DNA from 4 places in the Paenibacillus sp. y28 genome. Region 3 is predicted to be linked to each of the others. Evidence: riboswitches for the same ligand, from Rfam matches in the RefSeq annotation. Region 3 holds a riboswitch; each other region holds the start of a gene.
The links. A riboswitch is a leader RNA that binds a small molecule or an ion and turns the genes downstream of it on or off. The one in region 3 is predicted to bind cyclic di-AMP.
Positions count from the first base shown of each region.

Region 1: another riboswitch for cyclic di-AMP. It lies ahead of WBG83_RS14430 (HAD family hydrolase); the one in region 3 lies ahead of WBG83_RS18385 (ubiquitin-like domain-containing protein).
Region 2: another riboswitch for cyclic di-AMP. It lies ahead of WBG83_RS11975 (C40 family peptidase); the one in region 3 lies ahead of WBG83_RS18385 (ubiquitin-like domain-containing protein).
Region 4: another riboswitch for cyclic di-AMP. It lies ahead of WBG83_RS06750 (KamA family radical SAM protein); the one in region 3 lies ahead of WBG83_RS18385 (ubiquitin-like domain-containing protein).

Region 1 covers NZ_JBBBNV010000017.1:42,889-48,991, forward strand. The annotation lists gene WBG83_RS14415 (stalk domain-containing protein) at 237-1,895, shown strand; gene WBG83_RS14420 (DUF1128 domain-containing protein) at 2,072-2,293, shown strand; gene WBG83_RS14425 (mannitol-1-phosphate 5-dehydrogenase) at 2,685-3,884, opposite strand; gene WBG83_RS14430 (HAD family hydrolase) at 4,127-4,789, opposite strand; cyclic di-AMP (ydaO/yuaA leader) riboswitch at 4,940-5,081, opposite strand; gene WBG83_RS14435 (glycosyltransferase) at 5,317-6,103, opposite strand, start outside.
Region 2 covers NZ_JBBBNV010000012.1:104,743-110,845, reverse strand. The annotation lists gene WBG83_RS11985 (M1 family metallopeptidase) at 1-1,726, shown strand, start outside; gene WBG83_RS11980 (hypothetical protein) at 1,738-2,556, shown strand; cyclic di-AMP (ydaO/yuaA leader) riboswitch at 2,681-2,816, shown strand; gene WBG83_RS11975 (C40 family peptidase) at 2,820-3,317, shown strand; gene WBG83_RS11970 (cryptochrome/photolyase family protein) at 3,441-4,778, shown strand; gene WBG83_RS11965 (hypothetical protein) at 5,013-5,582, shown strand; gene WBG83_RS11960 (hypothetical protein) at 5,958-6,103, opposite strand, start outside.
Region 3 covers NZ_JBBBNV010000027.1:44,879-50,981, reverse strand. The annotation lists gene WBG83_RS18400 (AbrB/MazE/SpoVT family DNA-binding domain-containing protein) at 277-537, opposite strand; gene WBG83_RS18395 (HD domain-containing protein) at 849-2,087, shown strand; gene WBG83_RS18390 (TatD family hydrolase) at 2,145-2,930, shown strand; cyclic di-AMP (ydaO/yuaA leader) riboswitch at 3,196-3,395, shown strand; gene WBG83_RS18385 (ubiquitin-like domain-containing protein) at 3,703-4,842, shown strand; gene rnmV (ribonuclease M5) at 4,938-5,492, shown strand; gene rsmA (16S rRNA (adenine(1518)-N(6)/adenine(1519)-N(6))-dimethyltransferase RsmA) at 5,493-6,103, shown strand, end outside.
Region 4 covers NZ_JBBBNV010000005.1:79,037-85,139, forward strand. The annotation lists gene WBG83_RS06745 (ABC transporter substrate-binding protein) at 1-41, shown strand, start outside; gene WBG83_RS06750 (KamA family radical SAM protein) at 144-1,325, opposite strand; cyclic di-AMP (ydaO/yuaA leader) riboswitch at 1,538-1,685, opposite strand; gene WBG83_RS06755 (uracil-DNA glycosylase) at 1,938-2,624, shown strand; gene WBG83_RS06760 (helix-turn-helix domain-containing protein) at 2,935-5,175, shown strand; gene WBG83_RS06765 (extracellular solute-binding protein) at 5,518-6,103, shown strand, end outside.

The sequences.
Region 1 (6,103 bases), on a different contig from region 3:
AAACGTTGTCCATGTAAAAAAAAGGAACAATGAGCTCGAAATTATACGAAAAAATGCTGTCGAAAAGTAAAATTATGTAATCACTTCGACATACGACGTCTTTTCCAACGCGGATTTCAGCAACTTTATCCTATTCTCGGCGTATACGGTCATAGCTGTTTCAAAAGGGCAAAATGCCCAGCGATGCAAAATGGACATCCGCTGTCCTCAGCAATGGATGAAGGAGGAGCTATACGATGAGAATTATTTCCCGCGTGCAAAAGCAGATTTACATGCTTGTATTTATAGTTGTTTTCTGGTCTGTTACTCTCGCTATCCCCGCGCCCGCTGCGCAGGCTTATTCTTACAGCTTTCAACAATTCCCGGACAACCTTGTCGGGATCACGAAACCGGCCATAACGTTATTGTTTGATACCGATATGAAGCGTTCTCCGACGCATTTCTCTATGTCTTTGAACGGGGAAAACGTACAAGCTGTATACGACAACAAGAAGGGGACGTTTGAATATACGCCCGACCAGGATCTACTTCCGGGCACCTATACCGTTCGGATGTCTATCTCCTATTCAGGGTATCAGCCAATAGAGCATTCTTGGACGTTTACGGTTGCGGCAGATGCCTATAAGCAGTTTCCTGCGCCGGGAACAGAGCAGATTAAAGGTCTGGCTGTCATCAATGACTATAGAGAGATTCACCAGCTTCCAAGCTTGAACTTAAATGACCAATTGAATGCAATCGCTTCGGCCCATGCGAAATATTTGGATCGAAATAAGGTGGGGCAAGGCAAAGGCAGTGAGGCTAACCTGCACCTGGAGGAAAAAGGGAAGCCGGAGTTTGTAGGCGCGACCCCGGGAGAACGGAGTGTTTATTACGGTTTTCTGTCAAGCATCGGAGAGGATGCCGCATATTTAAAGGGGGGGTCCATTACGGAGGCAATTGATGCGCTGTTTGATGCTCCGTATCACCGTACGCCCTTTCTGGATCCGGCTACAGAGGAAATCGGAATTGCCAAGGCAGGAGATTATACGATCATCGAATTCGGCTTGAAGTCCGGGAAATCCACCCAGCTTGTAGTATCTCCTGCCGCCGGGGACCGTTATGTGCCGACTTCGTTTTATGGTCATGAGACACCTGACCCGATCCGCATGTACCCCCAAGCCGATTATCCTATCGGTTATCCGATGATGGCCAATTACACAGGACAAGACATTGAAACGGTAAAGCTGCTCAAATCTGAATTAACAAATACACGCACCAACCAGCCGGTTAAGGTGCTTGCCAATGATCCGGTCAATGATGACAGCCTGACGGCTTCGGTAATCATGATGCCTATCGAGCCTTTACAGCTGGATACAAGCTATCATGCCAAGCTCTGGCTGCAAGTGGTTAAAAAGGACGGCACTTCGCAAGAGGACATCAAAGAATGGGACTTCACCACTGAGCCTGTCGAAGGGCTGGGCAAAGCAATATTGCATCAACATGCGGAGCGGTATAAGAAATCAATCGGGACCGGGGGAACGGTCCAGCGGGTTGCCAGCTTCGGCCTGGAGGCCGCCAGCTATCAGGTGGATGGCGTTGATTTCCCGATGAAGCGTCAGCCGGAAATGGTGGACGGCTCCTCGTTCCTGTATGTCCGCGATTTGGCCGCAGCGCTGGGCGCCCAGGTGGAATGGGATGAGCAGCAGCGTGCCGCCGTGTATACGAAAGGCAGCTTGAAGGTCACCTTGTTTACAGAACAGGACCAGTATGCCATGAACGGCGAACGCCGCTCCACCACAACGCCGGCCAGGCTGATTGGGGAGAACACGATGGTGCCGGTCCGTTTGCTGGCAGAAGTGCTGGGAGCGAAGGTAGACTATGATGATGCTACCCGCATCGTAAAATTAACGTATTGATTCAACCGGCCTCCAGCGGGTGGTCCGGCTTCCGGAAAGGGACAAGTCCTGTTTGAGGGGGGCTTCTGTCAATCGGTTTTTCCAAAATTTATTTGAAAAAATATAAGCCGATAAGGTGTGTTCCTCCCGGCTTCATGTTACAATGGGGAAACAAAAGCACAGAAAGGGTGAGCCTTGTGCATTTAACGGATCGTGTCGCCGATATTGCCCGCATGGTAGAAGACATTAAGGCAAAGCTCAAAGTCGTCACCGCTGCATCCATCAAAGCCGAAACATTGGATGAGAGCCGCTTTGAAGACATCAAGGACATTCACAACCATGTCATGAGCCGAAGCCAATTCAGCATCAGCGAAATCGAGGCGCTCTGCGACGAGCTCCGCAGCTTGCGTAAGGCATAACCTGGGCCAGCCGATTAGCCGGTCTTGGAGCTGGGTTCAGATTACATAGGGTGTATGCCTGAGGCTGATCAGATAATGAGCAGCCTCAGGCCAGGCCATTCGCTCGGATGAAGCACATGGAAGAGAAAGCCGTTCAAACGGCAAGCTAAGTTCATATTGAATGGAAACACCTCCCGTCCCGGAAGGCCGTAATAGGCTTGCCGGAGCGGGAGGTGTATTTGTTGCGGGGCCGCAGTGTATGCCCGCTTGAAGGGCGCCGTGTGGCGTCGCATTACAGGGGCCAGCTAGATGGGAAATAGCTCCACGGAAACCAAAGCAGCTCATCCAAGCCCGCTTGTATGTACGGGGAATTGCTGCATGAGTGGATATAGTCCGGATGGATCGCGGGCGGTTACATGGTGCCGATCAGGGGCCGCCGCTGCCTTAAATTATCGTAGCCGGCGGTAATCTGCCTATGCAGGCGGTATACTTCAGGGATGCCCATATGGCGGGTGATAAAGGGGCCGATGCCTTCCTGACGGAGAAATGCCTGCAGCTTGACGGCCTCCGGGTCCTTGGCGTAATCGAACAGCAGGGCCGCCGCGATGGCCGAAGCCAGATGAGGCGCCTCTATACCGTATCTGCAGGCTTGAAGGGCAGGACGAACCAGGCGGTCATTCATGGACAGCTTGCGGAGCGGGGAGCGGCCGACCCGGACGATTTTGTCGGTTAAGCCGGGATTTGCAAACCGCTCTAGCGTTTTATGAATGTACTGGGTATGCTCCTGTTCATCCAACTCATATTTATGAACCAGCAGACTGCCCGTTTCGTGCAGCACTTGCCGGACCTTTTCCCGAATTCGCGCATCCTTCATTGCTTGTTGAATGGTCTGGTACCCCGCCAGATAACCGTAGTACGCAGCAGTGCAATGCCCGGTATTGACGGTGAACAGCTTCCGCTCCACGAACGGCTCAAGCGAGTCCACGTACCGCACGCCTTTGATTTCCTGGAAGCCCTTTTTCAGCTCCGCCCGGTGAATAATCCACTCGTAGAACGGCTCGACCTTAACCGTCAGCGGATCGCCCGGCGGCTGAACCGGAACAATCCGGTCTACACTGGTATTCGGAAACGAGACATAGCGCTCTGCCGCCGCATGTGTTTCCGGCTTCAAATACGTATATACCCATTTTTTAAGCTGCGAGCTGCCGCCGACCGCGTTCTCGCATGCAATGACATGCAGGGGGCGCACATTTTCTTCCAGGCGCCGTTCAATGCCCTGCGCGATAGCCTCAGCGATATGGGGCAGGGAGGCTGTGCCGACCGCAGTCGTAATTAAATCGGCTGTGGCGATGTTCTCCATGAGAGCTTCATCGTTTTGAACGTGGACGGCGGTTATATTTTTGACAATGGCGGTATCTTCGGCTTCATTCGCCAGGGTGACGGTATATTGTTGTTCCTGCTGCAGGAGCGCCACTTGCTCTTTATTCCGGGCTACAAAACAAACCTCGTATCCGGAACGGGACAGCATCAGCCCGATAAAGCCCCTGCCGATGTTTCCCGCCCCGAAGTGTACAGCTTTTCTCGGAGTTTGTTCTTTAAATAAAGGGTTCAATGGTCATCTCTCCTCTCGGATTGCAATTCCACTCCTTATGTGCACCGTTTGATATATTTATCTGAATATTCTGAAAATAAATCCAAGATCAATCCTGATTTCAATCGGCTGTTTTTTATAAGAATATCGGCCTGCTCTCCGTTGGATTTGAAAAGCTCATTCTCCTGCCTATGAACACAGATCGAATCCGGCTCCTGAACGTTATCATGTCCTTAGGAGCGGCGGACCGATGAACGGATGCTTTACCGGCCGGCGGCGGTTTCCAGCATCATCTCGAAATCCAGATCGCTTAAGGCGTCAAGACGAAAGCGCGATTTACCGAAAGGAAGGTGCTTTGTAATTCCGTTCGGAATAATAATGCAGTCCATTCCGGCGGCTTCGGCGGCTTTGGCTCCATTGGGAGAGTCTTCGACGGCGATGGCTTCATTTGCGTCAACACCGAGGCATTGGAGGGCTTGGAGATACAATTCGGGGTCCGGCTTCACACGCTGGACGTTATCTGCAGTACGAATGCAATCAAAATAGCGGTCAAGATCCAGCTGTGCTAAGTATTTGTCCACCCAGGCTCTGGAGGAGCTGGAGGCCAGACCGATCTTGAGTCCGGCGGCTTTAGCCTGATCGAGATAGCTGCGTATTCCCGGCCGGATTTGTTCTTTCTCCATCAGAAGATCGTGCTGCTTGTGAATAAATGATTTGAATTGTTCCCGGTCAATCGGCAGGTTTAATTCGGTGATTAAATACTCGTAGGGATTAAAGGTGTGCAGGCTCGTTCCGATACACTGCGAGTACATCTCCAGTGTCAAATCGACGTCGTACGTCTTGTAGGCGTCCCGAAAGGCAACGTACCACGCCGTTTCAGTGTCGATAATCGTTCCGTCAAAATCAAAAATAATGGCTTTCAACATATTTCCCGTCTCCCTTCACGGATTGGTTTTCGCAGGCCAAAGTGAAGCAGTGAGGCGCGGGGGCAGCGGCCAGTTCCGGCAAGGGTCCATAAACGCAAAAAAGACCCCTGGTTAGGGCCCAGACTCTACTTTAAATGTAAAAGCAAAGAAACGACCCATCTTCTGCTGACGAGGTTAGCTGACGGACTCGGGTAGATGGTACCCTGCATTCAAATCAATAAATGCTTCGCCCCAAAAAAACTGGTTCCCCCGCTTTCCGGTATGGCAGCCGGAAACTAAGCGTATGGTTATAATAAATCGAATGTTCAGAAAAGTCAAGTTTTGTATCAAAATTTGTGATGGTATATTACATCTGCTTTCCCGCACTTTTAACAAGGGTTATGCGACAGCCGGGGGGATGATGCCTGGAATGACAGGATGCGTAGCGAGGAAGCTCCAGCGGCTCGGTTCCTTGCAGGGCAGCGGCCGTTCGGCCGTCAAACAGAACAGGCCATCCTCCGCTGCGGAGAAGGGCCTGTACTCTGCACTTACCATTTTTTGCTTAGAAATTTCAGCTCCTCCAGCGAATAAAACGTCCCTCTCCAGGTAATGCCGCCCCTGCGCAGGGTCAGGAACACCGCCCGGATAAACGTATATGCCATCACCAGCGCGGCCAGCGGCAAGAACGGCGCTTCGATGCCGGAGCTGCGGGAAAGCTTGCGGATAAAGACGGCATATAAACTAAGCATGATTGCGATGCTGGCCAAATACGCGGCAGATACCCAAGGTCCTCCGAACCAATATGCGATCCAGATGCCGGCGAAAGGAAAAACGAAAAAGAGCAGCTGCAAAAGGATGCCCAGCAGTGCATAACCGAGCCGGTAATCGAAGCCGGAGAACAAATTTTTCTCCAGGCCTGTAATCGCCTTGCTGATATTCGGATACCATTCGACCTCGGCGCTGTCAAGCCCGAGCAGGAACCGCTGCCGCAGCCCGCTGCGCTTCACCTGCATGCCGAGCTGGAGATCATCGTCCGGACGCATAGCGAAGGCCCGGTGTGTGCCAATCCGCTCATAGGCATCACGGCGGATTAAATTAAAGGCGCCGATGCCGATGCCGAAGCGGCGCTGCTTGTCCCGGTTGGCCCGCCACGGACGGAAAAACATAAAAAACGTAAAGAAGAAAAACGACACAAATTGCTTCAGCATCCAATCTCCTGTCTTGATGGTCGGGGCCAGGGTTAGATGGTCCGTCTCATGCTGCTGCATATATGCAACAGCGTCGCGAATCGCATCCGGCTGAAGGTTGACATCCGCGTCGGCAAACAGCAGATAC
Region 2 (6,103 bases), on a different contig from region 3:
CGGAGCCGAGTCCATTACCTGGAAAAATCCGGGACAGCAGCCGGTAAGCGAGCTGTATCTGCACCTGTACCCGAATGCATTCACCAAGAAATCCACCTTCCTGAAGGAATCCGGCGGCAAGCTGCGCCAGGACGAAATGAAGGAGAACAGCTACGGCGGCATGGAGGTGCTGTCCATCAAAAGCGAGGACGGCGTCGATTTGACCCACACCATTCAGTATGTCCAGCCGGATGACGGCAACTCCGCCGACCGAACCGTCATGAAAATACGTTTGCCCCGTCAGGTCGAGCCTGGCGGCAAAACCTCGCTGAAGCTGCAATTTACGGTCAAGCTTCCGGAGGTATACGCCCGGATGGGCTATGCCGGGGATTTCATCATGGCGGGACAGTGGTTTCCGAAGCTGGCGGTTTACGAGCCCAAAGGAACGCGGGGGCGGACCGATGAAGGCTGGAATGTGCATCAGTATCACGGCAATTCGGAATTTTACGCGGACTTCGGAATTTATAATGTAAAAATAAAAGTGCCGGCCGACTACACCGTTGCCGCCACCGGCCTCCCGGTCAAAACGCCGGTTGAGGAGAACGGCATGAAAACCTGGCATTTCTACGCCGATGACGTGCACGATTTCGCATGGTCCGCCTCGCCGCACTTCGTTTATGCGGAAGAGCCCTTCTCCACGCCAAGTCTTCCGGGCATTCGCATCAAGCTGTATCTGGACCCTCGGCACGCCCATCTGAAGGATCGCTACATGCTTGCAGCCAAAAAAGCTATCTCCAGCTATAGCCAGTGGTACGGCACGTATCCGTACTCGACGCTGTCTATCGTAGTCCCGCCTCCCGAAGGAAACGGAGCCGGCGGCATGGAGTATCCGACCCTGGTCACCGCCTGGGGAGCCGGAGATGAGGCACCGGATTTCGAGCTGGAACGCGTTGTCGTCCACGAAATCGGACATCAATACTGGTACGGCATCGTCGCTTCCAATGAATTTGAAGAGGCCTGGCTCGATGAAGGCTTCACCTCCTATGTCGAGGACCGTGTGATGGAAAGCGAATACGGGCTGAGGCCCAATCTGCCGCTCGAGGCGGGCTATATGACTTCGCCTGCTCCGCTGAACCAGCCGTCCTGGCATTTCCGGTCCCATGACATTTATGCGGAGAACGTCTACACGCGGGCCAAGCTCATCCTGACGGCCATCGAACGGCAAATCGGCCGTCCTCAGATGCAAAAGGTATTAAAGACCTATTTCCAACGCTGGAAGTTCCGCCATCCCGGAAGCGAGGATTTCAAAAAAACGCTGGAGGATGTCACGAAGCAGCCGTGGGACGAATTTTTCCGCCAATTTGTTTACGGCAATGAGATGGTGGATTATGCGGTCGACCGCATCCAGAGCCGCAGCGTCAATCAAGACGGGACAGACGTATACGAGCACGCCGTATGGCTGAAGCGGCTGGGCGGCTATCATGGCCCCGTTCCCTTCGTGCTTCATTTTGCCGATGGAACGGAACGGCGGGAAGAATGGGACGGCAAGGATATGGAGGTCAAAATCTCCCTGACGCATCCCGCCCCGCTGGTATGGGCCGCCATCGATCCGCAGTATACGCAGGTGCTGGAGAATAAACACATCAACAATTTCATGCGTGCAGCTATTCAGCCTGAATCGGCTTCACGGCTGAAGCTGGGCACCGCTTCGATACTGGAAATTATGATGCGCCTGATTGCGCTGTAGGAGGCAAGCATATGCTTCGTTATGTAACGGAGGGCTGGCGGGTTGCCTGGCGGCAGCCCTTCCTGCTTCTGGTGCTGTTCATTTACCACTGGCTGTGGGGATTCTCCCTGCTGCAAATGGCGAAATCGGTCATCCTCCCCCTGCTGCACAGGTACCCCGGGTCCGATTTGCCCCGGCAGAGCAGCGACCTGTTCTGGGCGGAAGGACAGTTCGCCCTGCTGAAGACCGACATCGCCCACCCGTATTTATGGCTGCTGCTCGGCATCCTCGTACTGCGGATGATACTGACTCCGCTGCTGGAGGCTGGCACATTCTACTCCCTGCATCATTCCGATCTCAATGCAGGCTATCGTTTTGTACAGGGAGCGAGGCAGCTCGGCAAAGCCTATTACGGCTACTACGCGCTGCAAACCATGTTGGCGCTGCTGCCGCTCATCTGGATTGTGCCCTCCGTCCAGGAGGCCCTGCATACGGGCTCCATCTACCGCTGGGAGTGGACCACTCCGCTGCCCTGGGTCATCGGCTATTGGGCTTACGGCTACGCGGTGCGTACCTTGTTCCAGGCGATGCGGCTGAACCGCTTGACCGGCGGGGGAATACCGGGCATGCTGCAGACTTTGCTTAAATCGTGTCATGTTCTCGTGCTTTCTTCCCTCATCGTGCTGACAGCATATCTTCTTCTTTTCATTACACTGACAGGAGCTTCCCTAATGTGGGCCGGCATGACTGCATTCGTTCTGGCCCAGCTTCTCCATCTCGTACACGCCTTCGGATTTCTCTGGGAATCATCCTCCCAATATCGGGTTTGGATGGAAAAAATAGGTATTTAATACTATACCAAAGCACTTTTCTGCAGGAATCATCCTGTGGAAGGGTGTTTTTTTTTACGAAATTGTGACATGAGAAGGAATTGTAAATTGAACGTCGAATACTAGTCTCTGGCAAGTTGAAAAAAAGAATAAATTGCCGAATTTCCGAAAGGAAAACGGGGGAACCGTTTTGGGTGAATTGATCTCCGAATCTCAGAGGGATCATAGGGAACCTTCGACCGAACCCTTAGCTAACCTCGTAGGCACAGGAAGGGGTAACAGTTTTGAAGAAGGCTTCACTTCTGTTGCTCGGGTTTGTTTTTTTGATGCTTGTACAAGCTGGAAGCGCGTATGCAGAAACCCCATTGAACGAAGCCGTCAATGAAATGATGGGCACCCCGTACAAATGGGCTGGTACGAATGAGGACGGATTTGACTGCTCCGGATTTACGATGTTTATTTTCGCTAAATTCGGCATCGACCTGCCCCATCAATCTGCTTCCCAGTACACCAAGGGCTACTGGATCAAAAAGGATGAGCTCCGTGAAGGAGATCTTGTTTTCTTTGACACCAGCACCAACACAGGAAAGAGCATTTCTCATGTCGGCGTTTACGTTGGCAACAATGAATTCGCTCATTCCGCAACCAACAAGGGCATCATTAAGACAAATTTGAGTGACGCGTATTATGCCAAGCGCTATGTTGGCGCGCGCCGCATCCTTTGGGATGACCTGTATACACAGCTAACGACGGAACCGCAGACGACGGCCGCTGCCAAATAAGCCTTCTTTGTTATGGCTTGGCAACGCCCAACAAGTGGAAGCGACCGTTTCCACAGCAAGCCTGTTTCGGTGGCATTAATGCCGCTGAAACGGGCTTTTCTTATAAGAAAGGAGACTCCCCTGATGATTCTGTTTCTGCATCGCAAGGACTTGCGGACGGAGGATCTTCCCGCTTATGAATATATACTCCGGCGCGGACGGCCCAGCCTGCACGTGCTTATTCTGGATCCGCAGCTGCTGGCGGGAGGCCGGGCCGAGGAGCACAGCGGCCGAAGCTTCCTTCGGCATGCCGCACGGCTGGAAGCCGAGTACCGCCGGCTCGGCGGATACTTGGCGGTATTGTATGGCGATCCCGCCGAGGTGACCGAGCAATTATGCCGCCGGCTTGCCATAGAGGAGCTTGTCCTGCACCGTGACGTAACGCCGTATGCTCTCCAGCGCGATGAACGGATCAGGCTTGCCGCCGATCAGCTTGGCCTGCCGGTCGTCACATTCGACGAGGGTCCTCTGGCCGACGTGGACGAATTCCAGGCCTACGCCGCCCGGGGCGGCAAGACAACCCCTTATAAGGTATTCACACCGTATTATCAAAAATGGAGCAGCTTCCTGGCCTTGTACGCCCCCGCTCCTTATCCGGCCAGCGTCTCACAGCTGAGCATCGTCAAGTCCGATGAGCTAGACGATGAGCTGCTGCAGCGCCTGGCCCCTCCGTTCGACTGGCGTGCTGCCGGTGAAGAGGAGCATCCTGCCGAGGCGCTGCAGCATTTCCTTAACGGCGGTCTGGCTGCTTATGCCGATACCCGTGACCGTTATGCGCTGGAAGGCACGAGCGGCATTAGCCGCCACCTGAACTGCGGCGCGCTCTCCATCCGTCAAGCCTATGCTTCGGTTACCGCCTCTCCTGTCGGGGAAGTCTGGCGGCGGCAGCTGGCCTGGCGTGATTTTTACCTGTATCAGGCCCGGCATGACGAAAGCTTCTTTCGCTACGAGGAGCAGTTGGATTTGTCGCTGCTTAGCGACCGGTTCCTTGAGGCTTGGCAATGCGGCGAAACCGGCATCCCGATCATTGACGCCGCCATGACGGAGCTCCATACGACCGGGCGGATGCCGAATCGCCTGCGCATGATAACCGCAATGTTTCTGACCAAAAATTTGCTGTGTCCCTTCACGTTGGGCGAGCAATATTTCCGCCTGAAGCTGGCTGACTACGACCGTGTGCTGAACCGGGGCGGCTGGCTGTGGTCCGCTTCTCTGGGCTTTGACGCCGCGCCATACTTTCGCATTATGAATCCGGTCACCCAGTCCCAGACGCACGACCCGACAGGAGCCTATATCCGGCGCTGGCTGCCGCAGCTCCGCATGTTAAGCGACAAAGAAATTCATCTGCCGCGCCCTCAGGCCATCGTCGACTTGAAGGCCTCGCGCGCCCGGGCGATCGAGGTATATAAACACCTGCGGTAATCTCTCTGCGGCATTGTATCAGCCCTCCACTCAGGATTAAAGGACGTTGAATCGGCATGAAGCGATTCGGCGTTATCATTTTGAATGGATGAGGTACCTCTGGCGGGTGTCCGGCCGGAAGCCGGGTGCCTTTTTTAACTATAACGGCAGCCCCTTGGACGACTATTCCTATCCAATCTCTAAGCTATGAATATGATAATATGCAAGATTTCATAAACATAGGGAGATGATTGAATGAGCAGCGTCAAACGCCGAAGCAAAGCCATTCCCGCCAAAGTGATTCGTTTGCCCCGAAGTGCAGGCATATCCACCGCCAAAGCGATGGCTATCTACAGAGCCCAGGTGAAGCGAAATCTCACTCCAGTGCTGATTAACCAGCGTAACGTATCCATCGGCACGAACAACTCCTGGTTCAATGCGCAGGTTATCGCGCGCGATCCCGCATGGGTGGATGTGCCTGGCGCCAGCTACGTATGGTACTCCGGCAACTTGAGCAGCGAGAACGCCATTATTTCCCGGCGGTTTACCTTGTCCCCGGGAAGATCGATTCTGAGCGCATCGTTATTTTTATCCGTTGACAACTATGCCGTTGTCATTATTAACGGCGTGCCGCTGTTATTTGACGGTCCGCAAAACACGCCCTCCTTCTTCAATCCCGGACGCTCCTTTAACATTCGCGGCTTCGTTCGCAGAGGACGCAATGACATTGTCATTATTGCCTTCAACTTCGGCGGCGCCCGTTCGCCTTCCAATCCTGCGGGCGTTGCCGCCCGGCTGGATTTCCGTCTGGGCCGGCTCCGCTAAGCCCGAATTGCCGGGACGCTCTTGTCTGCTCCGGCTTACACCAGAATATAAACAAAGAGGAAGCGCCGCGCATTCAGCCGCGGCCTTCCTCTTTGTTGTGTTGTCTGCGATTTGGTCCGGGACGGCTGCAGGGATTACGGGCGCAACCACGCCCGCGGGACTGTTACGTGATGTGCCAGTTCCCGAGCCGCGCGCAGTTCCAAGCGCGCGGCGTTTGGCTGCAGGACGGCGGTCATCCGGCCACAGCTCAGGCAGTCTGAGACCAGCATCAACCGCTTGCCCGCGCAGCCAAGCAGGACCGACCCGTTGTACACCTAACAGGACCCTGCCCCTAACAAGCTCAAATCCGTGGCTCCCCCCCCCCGTACTCCCGGCTTATTGCTTCCGGACATGCTTCGGCAGCAGAAACGCCACCGCGCCGAGCAGCGGCAAGAAGGCGCACACACGCACCACCGCAGCGACGCTGGTCAAGTCAATAAGCCAGCCAAGCAGGACCGACCCGATGCCGGCCAAACCGAACG
Region 3 (6,103 bases):
CCTCTTATTCGCTTAAATGAAGAATATTATCCGCGCAGCGCAGCTCCCGGCACAGAGTGTAGTAGGCATGACGGCGGCGAACTACAGCATCTGGTAAGGGAAGGGGGCTTGGCTCCGTTTAGCAGCGATATGGTTGTTCGCGGCACAGGAAAAAAAGTTCCCCGGAGCCAAAAGGCCCGGGGACAAGAGGAGATATGAAAAAGGTTAGAATTAACAAGTTCGATAAATCTATTATAACCGATTTTGGCGTAATTAGAAAGCAAAACTTTACAATTATTATGCCATGGATTTAAAAATTTCGGAAAGCTCTTCCAAGCACTCTTTGCTGATCATTTTTCCTTTGAAGTAGATCAGGTTGTCAGCATTGCCGGTGAAAATACATGCCGGCTCGTATTTTTTGAGCATGATGCGCTCGCCGTCAACGTAAATTTCGAGAGCGTCTTTCTCTCCGATTCCAAGCGTACGGCGCAATTCAATCGGAATAACAACGCGGCCCAGCTCGTCGACTTTTCTTACAATACCTGTGGATTTCATCATGTTCAAAGTCCTCCTCTATTTTAATGTCGCCAAGTTTCGACATTCTTTTCGTTTTTTTATGATACCAACCATTCCCATAATAGTCAACCTGAATTCACGCGCGCGTATTATATCACTATGTACTTACGGGTTTCCTTGGCTAAGTGTCCCACAAAAGGCTGGTAGAAAGCAAGTCTTTAATTCGACAAAACCATGAACTCTTGTCGAATTATGCTACGATTGTTATGTCGGATTAGGCGAAAAAATGTGAGTTATTTAACAAAATTATCGTATCCAAGGGGGCGTAATCGATGAGTAACAGAGGTGCTTCGATGAAAGAAGAGAAGGTGTTTAAGGATCCGGTGCACAAATACATCTACGTCCAGGATGCGGTGATCTGGGAATTAATTAATACGCGCGAATTTCAGCGGCTGCGGCGTATTCGACAGCTGGGGACATCCTTTTTCACGTTTCATGGGGCGGAGCACAGCCGGTTCTCCCATTCGCTCGGCGTGTATGAAATCACCCGCAAAATCATCTCCCAGTTCGAACGGAATCACTACCCGGATTGGCCGAAGGAGGAGCGGCTGCTAGCTCTTTGCGCTGCCCTGCTGCACGACGTCGGCCACGGCCCGTTCTCGCATTCCGTGGAAGAGGTGTTCGGTACCAGCCATGAAATATGGACATGCGCTATCATTCTTGGCGATACCGAGGTCGGGGAAGTGCTAAGACGGCTTTCGCCCGATTTTCCGGAGAAGGTTGCGCAGGTGATTGAAAAAAAGTACAGCCCCCAAATCGTCGTGAGCCTTGTTTCCAGCCAGCTGGACGCGGATCGCATGGATTATTTGCTGCGCGATGCTTATTTCACCGGGGTCAATTACGGCACCTTTGATTTGGAGCGTATTCTTCGGGTTACCCGGCCGCATCAAGGCCATATTGTGATCAAAGAAAGCGGCATGCATGCCGTAGAAGATTATTTGATGTCCCGCTATCAGATGTACTGGCAGGTTTATTTTCATCCGGTCACCCGCAGCTCGGAAATTATTTTGCGCAAAATTTTGCTCCGGGCGAAGCGCCTTTATGAGCAGGAATACAAGTTTCAATTTTTGATTCATCCGCTTGCCCGTCTGTTTGTCAACGACTTGACCGTGGAAGACTATGTTCAGCTCGATGAATCGTTTATGCAGCTGGTGTTTACTCAGTGGTCGATGGAGGAGGATGTCATTCTATCCGACTTGTGCCGCCGGTTCCTGAACCGGAAATTATTCAAGTATGTGACCCTGGAGCAGATTGATGAGGAGCGCATAGAGCAGCTTCGGTGCGAGATGAGGGCCGCTGGCGCGGACCCGGATTATTACCTGGAGCTCGACTTTGCTTCGGACTTGCCGTATGATGTGTACCGTCCGGGAGACGCGGACGAGAAGAAGCTTCCGATATTGCTGTTGAATGAGAAGGACGAGCTTGTCGAAATATCGCTACGCTCCGAAATCGTGCGATCGATTAGCGGCATCCATCTGGGACGGCACCATTTGTATTATCCCGGCGATGTAATGGGAGAGCTAAAGCTGTGAACAGTTGGGACCGGAACGGCAGAAAAAAATGATGATTCATAAGCGAGGATGAAGGTCATGCTGACAGATACACATACCCACTTGAATGTTGTGCAGTTTGATGAGGATCGTGAAGCGGTAATACAGCGCGCCCTGGATCAGGGGGTGACGCGGATGGTGAATGTCGGGTTCAACCGGGAGACGATACCGAGCTCGATTGCGCTGGCGGAGAAATATGATTTTATCTATACAACGGTCGGCTGGCATCCGCAGGACGCGATTACGATGGAGCCCGGCGATTTGGAATGGCTGGAGCAGCTGTGTTCGCATAAGAAGGTGGTCGCGATCGGAGAGATCGGGCTGGATTATTATTGGGATACCTCCCCTAAGGAGGTGCAGGATCGTGTATTCCGGGAGCAGATTCGGCTTGCCCGCAAGGTCGGTCTGCCGATTGTCATTCATAACCGGGATGCCCATCACGATATTGTTAAGGTGCTAAAAGAAGAACAGGCGTCCGAGGTCGGCGGAATTATGCACTGCTTCTCCGGAAGCTGGGAGACGGCCAAGCAGTGCCTGGACATGAATTTTCACATCTCCTTCGGCGGTCCGATTACATTCAAAAACGCTGTTCAGCCCAAAGAAGTGCTGGCCAAGGTTCCGCTGGATCGCCTGCTGATTGAAACGGATTCCCCTTACCTTACACCACATCCTTTCCGGGGAAAACGGAATGAATCTGCCTATGTTCGACTCGTTGCGGAAGCAGCCGCTGAAATCAAGGGAATATCGGTGGAGGAATTGGCTCGGATTACCACGGACAATGCAGTCAAACTGTTGAAATTCGGCGAATTCGGGGACCATTGTTGAAGCTTGTAAACCTGGCCCTGCCTAGGTTCCATAATCGTGTGATTTTGCTGTTTTCCATTTAAAAGCTGTTTGTAATGCTAAAAACGCAAGAAATAAGTAGATAATCAGGTGGTTTATTTATTGAAAGGCCTGAATTTCACTATTTTTGCCTGAAAATAGGCCTTCATCTGCTTTACAGGTTGCCAAGATGAAGGTAATATACTGTTCATAAAACTTAATAATTTACCGATTTTCCAAACTCGCTGAGTTTCCTTGAATGATCCGGTCTAAGAAGCCGCGAATGTTCAAACAGGAGAACGGGGGAACCAACGTTTGCATGCGGCGTCCAAGGACTTACATACTGCAAGCGTCAAATGGGGTGAATTTCGCGGTAGGCTGTTGCATGTAGGGCAGCGGAACGCGAATAGGGCGACTCTCTCGTCCGAATCCGTCAGCTAACCTCGTAAGCGTGATGAGAGAGGAAACTTGTCGGGCGTCGATTATTCTGCTAATTACACACCTACAATCACAAGCCGCGATGAAGAGTTCCTCTTTATCGGGCTTTTTATGTTGAACTCCTAGGGATATTCGGGCACTCGCTCTCATACAATTCTCTCATCAGCGGATCTCAAAGAAAAATAAGTAGGCAAGGAGGGGAACAACGCGAGGCGGAAGCGGCCATGTCGGCTCTTGCAGCGGCGTGGAAGAAACATAAACTAAACCATTTTATAGTCGCGTCAATTCTAATCATGCTTGACAGTTGACGGCGGGGCTATGGAGGAGGACCGAAGAAATGGGCATTATCCCCGATAAGGAGACCCATGGGAAACGATCATCCAGCATGTCCTTCGCATTGCGATGGAAGCGTGAAAACAAGCGATTGATTGCAAGTGTAGCCTTATTTTCTTTCGCTTTGACTTTCATGTTTTTGATGTTGTTGTACGGTACGGCTACCAAGAGCGTATCCGTAGTAGTGGATGGGCAAGAAAAGCAAGTGAAAACGAAGCAATATGCCCTGAAACGCCTGCTGGATGAACAAGCTATATCTGTCGGACAATATGACCGGCTTTCGATGCCGCTCGACACCGTGTTGAAGAACGGGGATCGCATCGTCATTGAAAAGGCTGCGCCAATTCGTCTGACAGCCGATGGGAAGACGGAAACCCTGTACACTACAGGAAAAACAGTCGGAAGTGCATTGCAAGAGTTAAATATATCGTTGGGCGAACTGGATAAGGTTACGCCTGAGGCTGATTCAGCCATTACGCCGGACGGTGAAGTCAAGGTCGTACGGGTTACCAAGCAGCAAGAGGAGACAACGGAACCCATTCCGTTCGAAGTGGTTAAGAAAAACGATCCGAACCTGTTAAAAGGCAAGGAGCAGACTGTGCAGGAAGGCAAGGAAGGTGCGCTGACCAAGATCGTCGAGAAGACGTTCGAGGACGGGACGCTTGTGTCGGAAGCCATTGTAGATGAGAATGTCCAGACGGAGAGTGTCAGCAAAATTGTGGCTATTGGAAGCAAAAATCCAGTGGTGGCTTTGTCGGCAAGCTCTCCGAGTGTGGATGAAGTGACGAAAAGCGGTGTTACGTTCGGCTATAAGCAGATCCTGAACAATGTGACAGTGACGGCTTATTCGGCAGGCGTGGCTTCGACCGGCAAAGGGCCGGATCATCCGGGCTATGGAATGACGGCTTCAGGCTCCCGTGCAATGGAGGGCCGTACGATCGCTGTTGATCCGAAGGTAGTTCCGATGGGCTGGTGGGTGTATATTGAGGGCATTGGCTTCCGCAGGGCGGAGGATACCGGAAGTGCTGTGAAAGGCAATACCATCGATATTTACTTCGAGAATGAAAGCTATGCGCAGCGTTTTGGGTTAAAACGCGGCTATAAAGTATACATTATTGGTAAGGATAAGCCGGCTGTGAATTAATAGGTGTTAGGATGGAAAGAGGAGGCATGCTGCCTCTTCTTTTTTCTGGATTCAGGTTGAATATTAGACGCCAAAAGGCCGGAAAGGGTTGCAGTATGATTAAAGAAATTATTGTCGTGGAGGGCCGGGATGATACAGCGGCCATCCAGCGAGCTGTGCGGGCCGAAACAATTGAAACCGGCGGGTCCGCGATAAACGAGGACATCTTGCGTCAAATCGAGCTGGCTCAGGCTAGGAGGGGCGTTATCGTTTTTACGGACCCCGATCATCCGGGGGAGCGTATCCGCAAAATCATCTCCGCCCGGGTACCCGGCTGTAAGCATGCCTTTCTGACGCAGGAGGAGGCCCGGCGCAAGGGCGATCTCGGCGTGGAGAATGCTTCCCCTGAGGCCATTCGCAAAGCGCTGTCCAGAGTACGTACAGAGCTTCCTGAGGGCGAGGAGACCTACGACGATGTGACGATGGCCGACCTGATAGCGGCGGGACTAATTACCCATCCTCATGCATCTGAACGGCGGCTGGAGCTGGGCAAACGGCTCGGTATCGGGTATGCTAATGGGAAGCAGCTGTATAAACGCTGCCGGGCTTTCCGGATTACACGTGAGGAATTTGAAGCGGCGCTGGCGTATGTGCGCGGGAAAGGGTTATAAATGAATTCGAATGAACTTACACGGACCGGCAAAGATATTGCTACCCCGGTGCGCACAAAGGAAATCATTAATAAATACGGCTTCTCGCTCAAGAAAAGCCTGGGACAAAACTTTCTGATCGATTTGAACATTTTGGGCAAAATTGTTTCCGCGGCCGGACTGGATGCAAGCCGGGGGGCGCTGGAAATCGGACCGGGCATCGGTGCGCTGACGGAGCAGCTGGCCAAAACGGCGGGGAAAGTCGTTGCCGTTGAAATCGATCAGCGGCTGCTGCCCATTCTGGGGGAAACCTTGGGCGGCTATTCTCATGTAGAGGTCATTCATGGGGATGTGCTGAAGCTGGATTTGAAGGAAATACTCGCCACCCGGTTTCCGCGCTGCGAGGGGATTAGTGTTGTAGCGAATCTGCCGTACTATGTCACGACGCCGATTATTATGAAGCTGCTGGAGGAACGTCTGCCGCTGGAGCATATCGTGGTGATGATTCAAAAAGAAGTGGCCGACCGCATGGCGGCCAAGCCCGGCACGAAGGATTACGGCAGTCTGAGTATCGCGGTACAATATTACTGTGAGCCTGCGGTGGTCACGATTGTGCCCAAAACTGTCTTTAT
Region 4 (6,103 bases), on a different contig from region 3:
ACTGGTACGGCAAAGTGCAGGGCAATAATCAGCAAAAATAACAGGACACGGCCATGCCGCGAGGAAAACGCGGGCATGGCCGTCCTTATGAGGGAAGCTGCTTTCAATGAATCAGCAAACGCTGTCTGCATGTCATCATCCGGTTATCCGGTTATCCGGGAATGCTCCGCGACCGGCCTCAAATCTTCCAGCTCGTTGACGGAGACGATGTCCGCACGTTTTTTGTGCGGCTTGCTCCAATACTGCTCGCTGCCCGGCAGATCATCGAACCATGCCGCTGTTTTTGGACAATCCAGCACCATGAATTTGCCGTAATCGCCATCGCGGGACTGGTGGTACTTCAGGTACGCTTTGCCGTCCTCGATGGCGAGAATTTCGATTTTGCCGGACGTATGGCTCATCGAGAGACGAATACGCTTGCCGAGCCCGGAGGTCAGGGCTTTGGCTTCTTCGGTGATGCGGTATGCCTGCTCCAGCGGCAGAACGAAATCGCAATTCCCGGCGACCGGTCGGTTAATGAAGAAGTAGTACGGGGTTACGCCCGCCGTTGACAGCTTATCCAGCAGCTCGCCAAGAACGGCGGGATCATCATTGATGCCCTTCAGAATCGGCGTCTGATTTACGACGACGGCGCCGGCCTGATGCAGCGCCTCGAAGGCGCGCCGGGCTTCGGCGGTAATTTCCCGCGGATGGTTAATATGAGCCATGATGTAGATGCGCTTCTCTGCCGTGGAGAACTCGGAAATCGTCTGAAGCAGCGCTTCATCCTCATAGATGCGCATCGGATTAAATACAGGCAGCTTGGAGCCGAAGCGGATGATGTTAACATGCTCCAATTGGCGCAGCCGCTCCAGAATGGCGCGTATCTTCGGTGTGCCGAGAATGAGGCTGTCGCCGCCGGTCAAGAGCACGTTGCTGATTTCCTTGTGACGGCTAATATAGTCCAGACCCGGCTCCATATCCGGCACGGCCTCCTTCACATCGTTGCGGAACAGGCGCTTGCGGAAGCAGTAGCGGCAGTACGCGCCGCAAACCTCCGAGACGATGAGCAGCGCGGTGGTCCGGTATTTGTGCTGACAGCCGGGCACGACATAGTTTGTATCCTCGTCCGAAGCGTCCCAGCGGCCGTATTCCAGCAGCTCGCCCTTGTTCGGAATAACGAGCTTGCGAATCGGATCGTCCGGGTCGTCCCAGTGAATAAGGTTCAAGTAATAGTCGTTGACGCGGAATACGAATTTGTCCGTAATTTGCATCAGCTGCTTCCGTTCTTCACTCGGAATAGCTGTAATTTTACCAATATCCGTGATGTACTTTGGCTGCGGCATTATGCATTCCTCCTCATGGGTTCATTCGTACGCGTGAGCGCCGTCAGATACGGATGCGGGGTGTGCGGAACCGGCACTTCTCAACCTCCTTTTCTTCAAAAATACAGCGAATGGCAAAGAGCCCCCACACGCAGGGCTATCGCCACCTCTGCCAGCAAGGGCCAAAAAAAGCACAAAAAGACCCTATACGGGTCAATCATTGCAGACTCCTTCAATTGACCCATCTCCTGCTGACGAGGTTAGCTGACGGACTCGGGAAAGATGGTTCCCTACGGTGCCTGGAAGAGCACTCGATTCGCCCCAAAAACATTGGTTCCCCCGCTTTCCGGAGCAAGGCCGGAAATTAAGCGTAGTGTTAGTGTAGCGGAGTGTACCTGAGAAGTCAATGAAATATTTTGAAAATTAAAACATTTGGCTGCGGTCAGCCGGGAAGCGGCGGCGGGCTCTAGGCCGAACGGAGGTAGCGGCTTTATCCCATTCGGGATATAATCGAACTACACAGGCTGAACAAAGGGAATCCCGAGAAACACCGGAACGGCAATAGCGGATAAGCCTTCGTTCAGCTTGCTTCGGAACCCGGCAGAAGACTGGAACAGGAGGAACAGTGAAGGAATGACAGCCATCTTAAACAATGATTGGGCGCCGCTGCTCAATGCGGAGTTCTCCAAGCCTTATTACATCAAGCTGCGTGAGTTTTTGAAAAAAGAGTACGGGAGCGGTCCCATCCACCCGGACATGTATGATATTTATTCCGCTCTTCACTTAACCCCCTATGAGGATGTCAAGGTCGTTATTCTCGGACAAGACCCGTATCATGGCCCGGGCCAGGCGCATGGGCTGAGCTTCTCCGTGAAGCCCGGTGTGGATATTCCGCCCTCGCTGCGCAACATGTACAAGGAGCTGCAGCAGGATCTCGGCTGCACAATACCGAACCATGGCTACCTGGTGCATTGGGCCAAGCAGGGCGTGCTGCTGCTGAATACAGTCCTGACGGTCCGTTCCGGCCAGGCGAATTCGCATAAGGGCAAGGGCTGGGAAATGTTCACCAATGAGATTATTGCGTGCCTGAACCGGCGGGCCAAGCCGATTGTGTTTATTTTATGGGGCAATCATGCGCTGCAGAAGCGGGAGCTCATTGATGCCGGCCGCCATTTTATTATTTCTTCCGTTCACCCGAGCCCGCTGTCGGCCAGCAGAGGCTTTTTCGGCAGCCGCCCGTATTCAAGGGCAAATGCCTATCTGCAGGAAATCGGCAGCGAGCCGATCGACTGGCAAATTCCTGATTTGCCGCAGGTATGATGCTTGGATTGGAAAATGATGGACTTTCCGGAGGCTGTAAAGCCTTGACGGGCACAGCCATGCAATGAATATTGGCCCGGCTCCAGTGAATGACCCGGAACGGCAGTCCTGCAGCGATGAAGCTTCGGGACGGCCGTTTTCCAATTTTATCTCCCGTCCTGAGAGAATACATTGATTTAGCGCATCTGTTTCTGGAAATAATATCGGTTGAACATTCGAGGGAACACGATATAATATGAATAGGTAAACCGCTTTACCTTTGACTTGGCCTGCTGGGTCGGCAAGCTATCTATGAGGAGCAACGATGCGCATGAAAAAAACATGGTATAACCGTCTGCTGCTGTCCTACTTCCCGGTTCTACTCATTACTGTAAGCGTTATCATTTTTATATTTGTGTCCATGATGAGCGAGGTTTCCATCAAGGAAACCGAGAAGGCGAACCGGATTTTTTCCAGCTATGTCATTCATTCGATGGAAACGTCGTTGAAGGGCATTGAACGGATGGTGCTTGATGCGATTGTCAGCGACGAAGCGTTTTACAGCTTTTTTGTCCGGAATCAGCAGTCTGAGTCCGGGCTGATTTACTATGAGATTTCCAAGGAAATCCGCAAGATGATGAATGATAATCCGTTGATTCAATCGATCTACCTGTACCGGGCTGAGGACGGCTTGGTGCTGACGACCAATATGATGGAGAAGCTGGACAATTTCCCTGATAAAGCCTTTGTAGAGCAGTCAGTTCGGCAGCAGCAGATGGGCTGGTCCGCCATCCGGACCTATACCGATTTCAGCCTGCAGCCCGGCGAGGAGGTCATTTCGCTTAGCAAAAAAGCGCTGCTTCCCTTCGGCAATCAGGGACTGATTGTCGTCAATGTCCGGGTGGGAATGCTGCTGCACATTGTAGATGAGATGCTGAACCGGGACATCACCTTTATCGATATTTGGAGCGGCGGAAATCGGGTGTATCCGGTTGAGCTTATAAATTCCGAATCAGGTTCGGAGGAACAGGGGAAAATCATTACCAGGGCCCATTCGGATTATATTGGCTGGGACTTCGTCAGCGGGATGAAATCAAGCAGTATGTTCGGATGGGTTTCGGCCATTTCCCATATTTGGATTCTGATTGGGGCTGGCACGATTTTGTTCGGTATCGTTTATATGCTGTATGTGACACGCCGGAATTATCGGCCGATCGAGATGATTTTGCAGCAAATTCAGCTGCATCAACTCCGCGGGCAGCCCGGGGGAGCGGGGGATGAATTTTCGTTTATCGGAAAAGTGATTGAAAGCCTGACGGATCAGACAACCCTGTATGAGAAGCAGTACAAGGAGGATCTGCTGATCCGGCGCAAGCAGTTTTTCCAGGAGCTGCTGGAAGGCAAGACGCCGCTGTCGCGCTCAGACTGGGAGGCAAGCATGAGCCGCCTTCAGCTGCCCGGCGGATTTACCAGCCTCACTGTTGCTGTGATCGAGCTGGACCGGTACGCTGACTTCAGCGCAGCATACAGCAGCCAGGATCAAGGCTTGTTCAAGTTTGCGCTCGCCAATGTTGTTCAGGAATTCGCCCATATGGAGCGGCTGTCGGCCTGGGCGGAATGGATTGGGGACGCGCGGCTGGCGGTGCTGTTTACGGCAGTGGACGAGAGCGGCACGGAGCGGACGGAGGAGCAGCAGGCCGATTATATTTTGGATAAGCTGCGCACGTGGGTGGCCGTCAATTTGAGATTGACGGTTACTATCGGCATCGGGCGCGAGGTAACGGAGCTGGACGCGATCCGGGATTCGTTCCATGAAGCCGGGCGGGCGCTGGGCTACAAAATGTCGCTCGGCAACAATCAGGTCATCCGTGTGGAGGAAATCGAAGCCGAGGCGCCCGGCGATACGCATAAATATTTCCAGCTGATGGACGCCATGAGCCGGCAATTCCGCATTGCCGACGACACCTGGCCGCTTCAGGTGGATCAGCTGGCGCATTATTTGGAGCAGGATGTGCTGAGCGGGGAGGATATCCGTCAGCTGCTGGAGTACTTCCAGCGGCTGTTCCAGCGCTCGTTGGAGGGGCTGCCCCCGGAAACAGCGGAGAGCTGGAGCCGGGAGGTAAGCCCGCTCATCACCCGGTCGCTGCAGCAGGCGGAAACGCTGGAGGAGCTGCTCCCTACCGTGACGGATGCATTGAAGCAGCTGCATCAGGACTATACCGCTATCCGCGAATCCAAAAATCATCACCAGCTTGTTCATGCCATTCGCAAATATATTGAAGATCATTATGCGAACCCGGATTTGTCGCTGAATTTAATCAGCGAGCAGTTTTCCGTTAGCGCCAAATATTCAAGCCAGCTGTTCAAGGAGGAGATGGGCATGAAATTCGTTGATTTCCTCGTCAGTCTGCGGATGGACCGCGCGAAGCAGCTGCTGCTGGAAACGGAGGCCCCGATTCAGGATATCTCGGAGCAGGTCGGCTACACCCATTCGATCTCCTTCGGACGCACGTTCAAAAAAATCGTCGGCGTTACGCCCGGCGACTACCGGAAATATATGCGGTCCCGGTAGCGGTCATGTATGGAAGAAAAAGAAAGCAGGCATCCTGAACAAGAGCGGGTATCCGGAGGATAGCCCGCTCTTGTTGACCAGACTGGCAGTAGGCGGCTGGAAATGCCGTCAAATCAGGCTGAATCCGGCGTCAACGGATAAAAGTTTGCTGGCGGAAAACAGTTTTCATCGATGTACAAGGGCAGACCGGGAATTCGGTTTAGCCGGATGAATTATGTTGATTGACCCTGCCTGCCGATTACCGGTATAACGGAACTACATCGCGCCGTTCTTCCTTTCGGTGACAGCCAATGATGACGGGCCGATGGAAACACAAGGGTGAAGGAGATGAGCAGTTTGAAAATGAAAGCGTTTAAAAAAAGGGCGGTATCTGCATTAGCGGCTTTGACGGCATTCGGCCTTCTGGCGGGATGCACAGGAAATAGCGAGGGGACAACGGCAGCAGGCGGCAGCACTACCTCTTCGTCCAAAACGCCGATAACCTTAAAGGTAGAAGTGTTCGACCGGGGGAATTCCCCATCCGGCGTGACCGTTTCCAATAACCCGATGACCCAATGGATACAGCAGAGCTTCGGTGATCCGAACAACATGAAATTAGAATTCACCCCGGTGCCGCGCACTCAGGAGGTGGAGAAGCTGAACGTCATGATGGCCAGCGGCGATGCGCCGGATATTGTGTTTACCTATGACGCCAATGTGGTATTCAACTATGTGCAGCAGGGGGGACTTGCGGATTTGGGCAAGCTGATCGACCAGCATGGCCCGAATTTAAAAAGCTATCTCGGCGAGGCGACCCTGAAGTACGGGCAGTTCGATGGCGTACAGTATGCCATCCCGGCCAGACGGGTGTATCTCGGCAAGTATTCCTCCATGATTCGTAAGGATTGGCTGGATAAGCTCGGCCTGCCGGTGCCGCAAACGACCGACG